DNA from 2 places in the Pseudomonas sp. GW822-FHT07A10 genome. Region 1 is predicted to be linked to the other one. Evidence: riboswitches for the same ligand, from Rfam matches in the RefSeq annotation. Region 1 holds a riboswitch; the other holds the start of a gene.
The links. Region 1 has a riboswitch for cobalamin ahead of cobW (cobalamin biosynthesis protein CobW). Riboswitches for the same ligand answer to the same signal wherever they lie in the genome.
Positions count from the first base shown of each region.

Region 2: linked by a shared signal. The riboswitch ahead of cobO (cob(I)yrinic acid a,c-diamide adenosyltransferase) and the one ahead of cobW (cobalamin biosynthesis protein CobW) in region 1 are both predicted to bind cobalamin.

Region 1 covers NZ_JBXAKV010000001.1:35,191-40,317, forward strand. Annotated here, with positions in the region: gene AC1RL4_RS00125 (CbtA family protein) at 1-647, opposite strand, end outside; gene AC1RL4_RS00130 (CbtB domain-containing protein) at 659-862, opposite strand; cobalamin riboswitch at 985-1,212, opposite strand; cobalamin riboswitch at 1,331-1,545, shown strand; gene cobW (cobalamin biosynthesis protein CobW) at 1,648-2,715, shown strand; gene cobN (cobaltochelatase subunit CobN) at 2,719-5,127, shown strand, end outside.
Region 2 covers NZ_JBXAKV010000018.1:95,512-100,638, reverse strand. Annotated here, with positions in the region: gene bluB (5,6-dimethylbenzimidazole synthase) at 1-111, opposite strand, end outside; gene AC1RL4_RS25350 (cobyrinic acid a,c-diamide synthase CobB) at 108-1,433, opposite strand; gene cobO (cob(I)yrinic acid a,c-diamide adenosyltransferase) at 1,430-2,041, opposite strand; cobalamin riboswitch at 2,123-2,356, opposite strand; gene AC1RL4_RS25340 (hypothetical protein) at 2,511-3,095, shown strand; gene AC1RL4_RS25335 (PQQ-dependent sugar dehydrogenase) at 3,164-4,477, shown strand; gene AC1RL4_RS25330 (C40 family peptidase) at 4,606-5,127, opposite strand, start outside.

The sequences.
Region 1 (5,127 bases):
AGGGCCAGCCAGAACGCCACGTTGGTCAGCTGCGAAGCGATTTTGAATTGCGCTTCCAGGGCTTCCGGCGCCAGCATTGAATGGACTTCCGGTTGTGGTGCGCCAATCACATGCGGCACGGCCAGGATCGCCACGCCGAGAGTTTTCATCAGCCAGTGACGGCTGAACACGATCAACGCGATGCCGACGGCCGTGGACGCGGCAGTGCCGATCCACCAGATTTGCCGTTGCGCCAGATCAGCCGCGGCAGTGCCCGGCAGCTCAGGCGGCAGGCCGAGAGTCGGAGCCAGCACGAACGTCGCATAACCGGCCAGGCCCCAAAGCAGGCCCTGAGAGGTTTTGGTCGGTGCGCGCAGGGTGTAAAGACCGGCGAGCATCAGGGCGAAACCGACGGCTACCACCAGGTTGCCGCCGGTAGTGGACAGCACGCGCTGCCAGCCGTCTTCCGGTTCCCAGGCTTCGGCATCGTGGGTATGAGCGACTGCGCCCGCGGCGTGTTCGTGGATTTCAACAGCGGCCGGCTCGGATTTTTCGTAGGTCTCTGCCTGCAAAATCAGCGGGGAGACCCAGAAGCTTTGCAGCAGGGTCAATAGCAGGGCGGCCAGCAGCCCGGTGAAACCTGCGGTTTGCGCAATACGCTTGATCATCTCAGCAGGTCTCAATGGCACGGAAAGGCGGAGCTGTGACGGGTATCGTGCGCGGCGTTGTGCACCGCTTCGATGTGCGAGAAACCGGCGAAATACACAAGGCTGGCGCCAAGGATCGACGCACACACGGCGGCGGTCAGGCGTTGAGTCAGGGTCGTGGTGGTGCTGGCGATGCTCTTGTCGGTGTTGCTGGCGGTGCTGCTGATGATCGTCATGGCGCTTCCCTCTGGTCTGTCAGCGGGTGAATAGAGCGCATGAAAACCTCCGCACGCCAAGGGCTCGCAGAGATTTCGAACAGCGCCCGCCCACCGCGGGTTTGTCATTCAGTGAACGTAAAAGTCACTTTGTGTTGCGGGCCGGTCTCCGGGCTCGCGAGGGGCTGGGCTTGTGCCTGAACCTGCAAACATCACCTTCCCATGCCGTATGGCCGGCACAGTGGATCTGACGCTTCACTCGCTTACCGTTGCGGGGGCAGCACCGGACTGACATGGCTTTAGAGTAAAGCACATGATTCACCGGTTTCCCGTTTCACCCTGTGAAGGGCACCCGTAACAAGGCGTGTAGGAGAGCATGGGCGAGGGCGGGGAGTCAATTGGCAGGGGTTCTCACTTGAATACCAAAATGATTGGCTCTTTGTAAGTGCGGGTGGCGTGCGCAGTGATTGACCCGCCCCCACACGATGCGTAGCCTTGCGCTTTCGAGGTTCTTCGGCGTCTGTCGAAGCTAAGAAGGGAACGCGGTCGATGCCGCGGCTGCCCCCGCAACTGTGAACGGTGATGTTCGCTGCCACGCCACTGCAAACCCTGTGCAACGGGCTCGCGGGAAGGCGCAGCGAATGCCAGGCTGACCCGCCGGGCACACCGTCAGCCAGGAGACCTGCCTCGACACAGATTCTCACTTTCAACCGGGCGGGGTGATCCGGTGGCGAACTCTTCAGGCACGCGCCCCCGCGTTGCCGGTTGTCGTCCCGTATGCCCGCCACCTTGCCAAAGGGCATCCGATGAAAACACTGGCCAAACTCCCCGTCACCATCGTCACCGGCTTCCTCGGCTCGGGCAAAACCACCTTGTTGCGGCACATGCTCGACAACGCCCAGGGCCGTCGCATCGCGGTGATCGTCAACGAGTTCGGCGAACTGGGCATCGATGGCGAGATCCTCAAGCAGTGCTCAATCGGCTGCACCGAAGAAGAGGCCAGCGGCCGCGTCTACGAACTGGCCAACGGCTGCCTGTGCTGCACCGTCCAGGAAGAATTCTTCCCGGTGATGCGCGAACTCGTTGCGCGCCGCGGCGACCTCGACCACATCCTCATCGAAACCTCGGGCCTGGCCCTGCCAAAGCCTTTGGTTCAAGCCTTCCAGTGGCCGGAAATCCGCAGTGCCTGCACCGTTGACGCGGTGATCACCGTGGTCGACAGCCCGGCCGTCGCTGCCGGCACTTTCGCTGCATTCCCGGATCAAGTGGATGCCCAGCGCAAACTCGACCCGAACCTGGACCACGAATCGCCACTGCACGAACTGTTCGCCGACCAACTGGCCAGCGCCGACCTGGTAATCCTCAACAAAGCCGACCTGATCAGCGCCGCAGACCTGGCCCGAGTGCGCCTGGAAGTCGCCGAAGAGCTGCCACCGGCGGTGAAAGTCATCGAAGCCAGCAGCGGTCGCTTGCCACTGGACGTGCTGATCGGCCTTGGTGCCGGTTCCGAAGAACACATCGACAGCCGCCACAGCCATCACGATCACCACCACGAAGATGAAGACGACCACGATCACGACCATGACGCGTTCGACTCCATCTCGATCGAGCTGCCACAAGCCGACGAAAGCCTGCTGATGGACGCGCTGACGCAACTGGTGGTGCAGCACGGCATTCTGCGGGTCAAGGGTTTCGCGGCGGTGCCGAACAAGCCGATGCGCCTGCTGATTCAGGGCGTGGGCACGCGTTTCGACAAGCACTTTGACCGTCAGTGGGGCGCCGAGGAAGCGCGCACCACCCGTCTGGTGTTGATCGGTCAGGCGCTGGACGCCGTTCAACTCGAAGCGCAATTGCGCGCTGCGCTCAGCGTTTAACCCATGCACCTGCTCAGGACCCAGCCCGGCGGTTTCGTGTCGGATGACAACATTGCCGACCTTGGACAAACCCCCGCCGAGCTGGTGATCCTGTGCAGCGGCGATTCCAGTCTGGCGTTGCTCGCCGAGGCGGCGCAGCAGCTGCCCGACGATTACCCGAGCCTGCGCCTGGCCAACCCGATGCAGGTGCAGAATCACGCCTCGGTCGATCTTTATGTCGACGAAGTGCTGCGCCACGCCAAGGTGATTCTGATCTCGCTGCATGGCGGTATCGCCTATTGGCGTTACGGCATCGAGCGTCTGGTGGAATTGTCCCAGCGCGGTGTGCAGTTGATTCTGGTGCCGGGCGACGATCGTCCGGACCCGGAACTCAGCGACCTGAGCACCGTAACTCCCGAAGACCGCGACCGGCTCTGGCACTTCCTGCGTCAGGGCGGCATGGCCAATGCGCTCGACCTGTTTCGCTGCCTCGCCAGTCGCTGGCTGGGTCGCGACTATCCATGGTCCGAGCCGCAAACCCTGCCACGCACCGCGATCTACCACCCGCAAAAAAGCCCCGCGCACCTTCAGGATTGGCAAGCCGACTGGCAGGCCGATCAGCCGGTGGCGGCGGTGCTGTTTTACCGCTCGCACTTGCAGGCGGCGAACACCGGTTTCATCGATGTTTTCTGCCAGCGTTTGCAGGCGGCGGGGCTCAACCCGTTGCCGATTGCGCTGGCCAGTCTGAAAGAGCCCGGCTGCCTGACGGTGGTCGAGGACTGGCTGGATGAAGTCGAGGCGGGGGTGATTCTGAACACCACCGGTTTCGCCCAGTCCAGCCCTGAAGCGCCGCACCTGCGGCCGTTTCGTCGCAACATCCCGGTGATTCAGGCAATCTGCGCCCAGGACAACGAGCCCGGTTGGCGTACCAGCGAGCAAGGCCTCGGTCCCCGTGACTTGGCGATGCACATCGCGCTGCCGGAGCTGGACGGGCGAATCATCAGTCGGCCGATCAGCTTCAAGGATCTGGCGTGGCGCAGCGAGCGCAGTCAGTCCGATGTGGTTTGCTATCGACCACAACCGGAACGGATGGATTTTGTCGCCGAACTGGCACGGCGCTGGATCGATCTGGCGCGAGTGCCCAACGGTGAAAAACGCATTGCCCTGATCCTCGCCAACTACCCGACTCGCGATGGACGCATCGGCAATGGCGTCGGTCTCGACACACCCGCCGCGGCGCTGAATATCCTGCGTGCGCTGCATCAAGAAGGTTATCCGTTGCCGGCCGAGTTGCCGGACAGCGGCACCGCGCTGATCCAGCAACTGCTCGGTGGCGTCAGCAATGACCTGGACACTATCGATCAACGCCCGTGTCAGCAAAGCCTGGCGCTGGACGATTACTTTTTGATGTTCAACGCGCTGCCCGAAGCCAACCGCGAGGCGGTATTGCAACGTTGGGGCTCGCCTGAAAACGATCCGATGTTCCGTGGCGGGCGAATGATGATTGCCGGGTTGCGCTTCGGCCTGACCTTCGTCGGCATTCAACCCGCGCGGGGTTATCAGGTTGACCCGAGCGCGGTCTATCACGACCCGGACCTGGTGCCGCCCCACGGTTATCTGGCGTTTTACTTCTGGTTGCGCAACACCTACGGGGCCCACGGCGTGATCCACGTCGGCAAGCACGGCAACCTCGAATGGCTGCCGGGCAAGGGCGTCGGGCTGTCGGAAAACTGCTGGCCCGACGCGCTGCTTGGACCGCTGCCGAACATCTATCCGTTTATCGTCAACGACCCGGGCGAGGGCGCCCAGGCCAAGCGTCGTACGCAAGCGGTGATCATCGATCATCTGATGCCGCCGCTGACCCGCGCCGAAACCTACGGCCCGCTGCGTAATCTCGAATTGCTCGCCGACGAATATTACGAAGCGCAGTTGCTCGATCCGCGCCGTGCCCGGGAACTGCAGCGCGATATTCTGCAACTGGTGCGCGACACGCACATTGATCGCGAACTGCAACTGGACGAGAAGCTCGACAGCGATGCCGACGCGGCGATCTGGTTGCCGCGCCTGGACACCTACCTGTGTGACTTGAAGGAATCGCAGATTCGCGATGGCCTGCACGTGTTTGGCGAGTCGCCGACCGGGCGATTGCGCATCGACACTTTATTGGCCTTGCTGCGCATTCCCCGCGGCGACGGTCGTGGCGCGCAATCCAGTTTGTTGCGGGCGCTGGCCAAAGCGTTCGAGTTGGGCTTCGATCCACTGGATTGCGTGTTGGCCGAGCCCTGGAACGGTCCTCGGCCGGATGCCTTGCAGGCGGTCAGCGATGAGTTGTGGCGCACAGCGGGAGACACCCGTGAGCGTCTGGAACTGTTCGCTGCGCAACTAATCTCGCGGACGTTGAATGCCGAGCCTGGCCCGTGTGGGAGCGAGCCT
Region 2 (5,127 bases), on a different contig from region 1:
CAGTAACTCGGGCTCGACTGTACCGCCACTGAAGTGGCGCATGTCACGGCGTTCGCCGATGGCTCGGTAGACCGCATCGCGCTCGGCTTCGGAAAAGGCGTTTTCTGTCATGGCCTGCTCGCGATGGCGGCTTCACGATCGGGCGCCAACAACGCAGCAATCGCCGCCGGGTTGGACGGAAAATAAAAGTGCACATAAGAGGCCGTCATCCGCCCCTCACGATAAACCGCCTCCGCCCCTCGCCCGCCATTGGGGCTCAGGCCACGCGCAATCGGCTCAAGCTCGGTGCTGGTCAGCGAGTGGTGATAAGTGTGTCCACGCAGCAAACCTTCAGGCAGTTCCACCGCCTGCAAAGCCAACGCCGCCAAACGCTTCTGCATCACCGCATCACCGGCCAGCAAGCCAACCAGTTCAGCGCGAGTACCCTCGACATCGGTCAACGAGTCCAGCAGGTACAACATGCCGCCACACTCGGCCAGCAACGGTTTGCCCGCCGCGTGGTGATCGCGAATGGCGGTCAGCATTGGCGTGTTTTGTGACAACGCCACATGGTGCAATTCAGGGTAACCGCCCGGCAGATAAAGGCTGTCTGCCGCCGGCAACTCGCGGTCGCGGATCGGCGAGAAGAAAGACAACTCGGCGCCCATGGCCCGCAGCAGATCCAGGCTCGCGCCGTAGGTAAACGCGAAGGCTTCGTCCCGGGCCACGGCAATCCGCACACCGGCCAGCAACGGTTCGGCGGCGATCACTTCAGGTGCGGCGAATTCCACGGCCGGCGGCAACGCCACATCGCAACTGCTGGCCAGCGAGGCGGCGGCTGCATCGAGGCGCAGATCGAGATCATTCAATTCGCTGGCCTGTACCAGACCGAGGTGCCGACTCGGCAATTCGATGCCGGTCTCCCGGGACAACGCGCCGTACCAACGCAAGCCTTCTGTCAGACTGCCTTCGAGCAATTGCGCATGACGCAGGGTGCCAACCCGGTTGGCCAACACACCGGCAAACGGCAAATCCGGCTGATAGCGCGCAAGCCCCAGGGCCAGTGCGCCAAAGGTCTGCGCCATCGCGGTGCCGTCAATCACGCCGAGCACCGGCACACCAAAATGCCGCGCCAGGTCGGCACTGGACGGTGTACCGTCGAACAGCCCCATGACGCCTTCGATGAGGATCAGATCGGCTTCGCCAGCGGCTTCCCACAACAGGCGACGACTTTCCTGCTCGCCGACCATCCACATGTCCAGTTGATAAACCGGCGCACCGCTGGCGCGCTCGAGAATCATCGGGTCGAGAAAGTCCGGGCCGCATTTGAACACGCGCACCTTGCGCCCCTGATTGCGATGCAAACGGGCGAGCGCGGCGGTGACGGTGGTCTTGCCCTGACCGGAGGCCGGCGCGGCAATCAGTACCGCCGGGCATTGACGTGGTTGATTCACAACTCGACGCCTTTTTGCGCTTTGATCCCGGCCTGGAAAGCGTGCTTGATCATGCCCATTTCGGTGACGGTGTCAGCCAGTTCGATCATCTCCGGTTTGGCGCCACGGCCAGTGACCACCACATGCTGCATCGGCGGACGGGCCTGCAAGTCGCTGAGCACCTGATCGAGATCGAGGTAGCCGTGCTTGAGGGCGATGTTCAATTCATCGAGTACCACCAGGCCAATCGACGGATCGCTCAACAGTTCGCGGGACACCGCCCACGCAGCTTCGGCGGCGGCGATGTCACGCTGGCGGTCCTGGGTTTCCCAGGTGAAGCCCTCGCCCATCACATGAAAACGCACCTGCTCCGGAAAGCGCCGGAAGAACAATTCCTCGCCGGTGCTGCTGCGCCCCTTGATGAACTGCACCACGCCGCATTGCATGCCGTGGCCCATGGAGCGCGCCAGCATGCCGAACGCCGAACTGCTTTTGCCTTTACCGTTGCCGCTCAGCACCAGCAGCAGGCCGCATTCATTCGGCGAATTGGCGATGCGTTCGTCGATCACGGCTTTTTTGCGCAGCATGCGCGCCAGATGGCGTTCGTCACGATCAGGGGTATCAGTCATGGGGGAGCTCTCCGTTGAGGCTGGATAACGGCGGGCAGGCACAAGAATAGACGGCAAGAAGCCTGGCATCGCCCACCGTGATGCCGCTGAATGGATCAGGCCGGTCTCCGGGCTCATGAGCGGCGCGGGGCCAACTGCGCGCCTTCCCATGTCGACAGTCGACACAGTGGCTCAAGGCACAGTCTTCACTCATTTACCGTTGCGGGGGCAGCGCCGGGATCGTGATCATTCTTCGCTGGAAGAAATCCACTCACCGGCTTCCCTGTTTCACTCTGTCGACCAAGGCCACAGAGCACCTGAAACAAGCCGCGAAGGTTAGAGGGTTGGGGGTGGAGCGTCAATTAAAGACGGGACGCCTTCCGGCGAATAACTGCCGCCGATCAATTATCTGACGCCAATCTTGTGCCACACTGCCAGCAGTGATATCAAAGAGCCACAACCTCATAACACAATAACAAGGGTGAGCCACATGCAAGGCATGATCATCAGCAATCCGAAGCTGGAATTCCTGCGCCCGGTGCTGGAACGCTGGTTTGACTGTATCGACCGCTACAACGCCGTGCGCGGAGATAACGATACGCCTTACTGGTACGACGAAAACGCCAACCTCGGCCTGCTCTCTGCCGCAGCCTGGATGGCGGAAATGGTCACGCTGCAGCAAACACCGTCGCGCAAACAGACCGAAGAAGGCGAACGCAACGCCCGCGCCGATCTGTTTATCGCTACCAGCGAAGAACGCGCTTACCTGCAGGCCACCCAGCGCTGGCCACGGGTCAATAGCTTGAACCTGACCCAGGCACTGGCGGACATCACCAGCGACGCGAAGCGCATCAGCTACGCCAGCGACCTGAAACTCGGCTGCCTGTTTGTCGCCCCACAAAAAGCCCAGCACAGCGCTACCCCAGAAGAACTCCAGGACATGCTCGACGACCTGCAAAAGGAACACACCTGCGCCGTGGCCTGGTATTTCCCTTACGCCTACCGCAAATTGCGCAATGAAGCCGGAAACTACCATCCGGGGATCGCCGTGCTGTTCAAGGAGGCCCGCGGCTGACCGGTTGAACCATCGGGTGTTTACGCTTCTCTATGATTACGTCAATGCATTCATAGGGAAGATCAGTAATGCGCAAACCCCAGCTCATTTTCATCATCGCGCTCGCCGGGGGGCTCGCCGCCTGTGGTGAAACCTCCAGCCTGCAAGTCTCGGACGGCACCGGACCGTCGCCCAAGCTGCCGGAACCGAACAAAACCCTGATCCCGACGGTGAACATCGCCCCGGCGATCGGCTGGCCTCAGGGTAAAAAACCCGTCGCCGCCGCAGGCACTCAAGTAGTAGCGTTTGCCGAAGGCCTCGAACACCCACGCTGGCTCTACGTGCTGCCCAACGGCGACGTACTGGTGGCCGAAACCAACGCGCCGTCCAAATCCGATGACAGCAATGGCATTCGCGGCTGGATCATGGGCAAAGTCATGGGCCGCGCCGGAGCCGGCGTCCCCAGCCCGAACCGCATCACTCTGCTGCGGGACAAGGACCACGACGGCGTCGCCGAAACCCGCACGGTGTTCCTGGAAAACCTCAACTCGCCTTTCGGCATGACCCTGGTTGGCAAAGACCTGTATGTCGCCGACACCGACCGCTTGCTGCGTTTTCACTATGAAAACGGCGAGACAGCAATCAAGTCACAGCCAATCAAAGTGGTCGATTTGCCGGGCGGAACGCGAAATCACCACTGGACCAAAAATGTCATCGCCAGCAAGGACGGCAGCAAGCTGTACGTCACCGTGGGTTCGAACAGCAACGTCGGCGAAAACGGCATGGATCAGGAGGAAGGTCGCGCGGCGATCTGGGAAGTGGATCGCGCCACCGGCAACCATCGAATCTTCGCCTCGGGGATTCGTAACCCGAACGGCCTGGCCTGGGAGCCGCAAAGCGGTGCTCTGTGGACCGCAGTCAACGAGCGTGACGAAATCGGCAGCGACCTGGTGCCGGACTACATCACGTCAGTGAAGGACGGCGGGTTCTATGGCTGGCCTTACAGCTATTACGGGCAACATGTCGATGTTCGCGTCGAGCCACAAAACCCTGATCTGGTCGCCAAGGCCATTGCACCGGACTACGCAGTGGGGCCCCATACCGCATCGCTGGGCCTGACATTCGCCGAAGGCAGCAAGTTGCCCGCTCCGTTCACCCAAGGCGCCTTCATCGGCCAGCATGGCTCGTGGAACCGCAAACCGCACAGCGGCTACAAAGTGATTTTCGTGCCGTTCAGCGCCGGCAAACCGAGCGGGCAGCCGCTGGATGTGCTTACCGGCTTCCTCAACGACGAGGGAAAAGCCATGGGTCGGCCGGTGGGCGTGGTGATCGATCAGCAGGGCGGCTTGCTGGTGGCGGATGATGTGGGGAACAAGGTGTGGCGCGTTTCCGCGGCCAAGTAAAGTCTGTCCGTAGGAGCGAGGCTTGCCCGCGAAAGCGGTGTGTCAGTCGACATCAATGTTGACTGTGCTGCCGCCTTCGCGGGCAAGCCTCGCTCCTACAACTCCGCCAGAGCGATCATGACAAACCCCTAGGGATTATGTGCCAAGTGTTCAGGTTGCAAGACGCGCTTGGCGCTCAGATAAGCCTTCTGCCAATAAGCCTTGGACAAGCTGTCCAGTTTCACCGTGCCGCCCGTGGCCGGTGCATGGACGAAGCGCCCTTCGCCGACATAGATCCCGGCATGGCTGACCTGAGAGCCACCATTGGTGGCGAAGAAAATCAGGTCGCCGGTTTGCAGGCCTTCCTTGCCGACGTTCGGAGCCTGCATGCCGATCATTTCGCGTGTGGACCGCGGCAAGGAAATGCCTGCGACATCACGATAGACGTAACCGATCAAACCGCTGCAATCGAACCCGGAATCCGGCGTGTTGCCACCCCAACGATAAGGCGTCCCCACCAGACCGAGCGCGCGAAACAGCACGTCTTCTGCCGCAGGGGAAAAGGCTTGGGGAGAACCGAAAACAATCGGTGCGCGAACCACCGGCGCAGGAGGCGGTGTGCGGCTGGCGCAGGCGCTGAGCAGCGCTGCGAAGAACATGAGTGCGAGGCG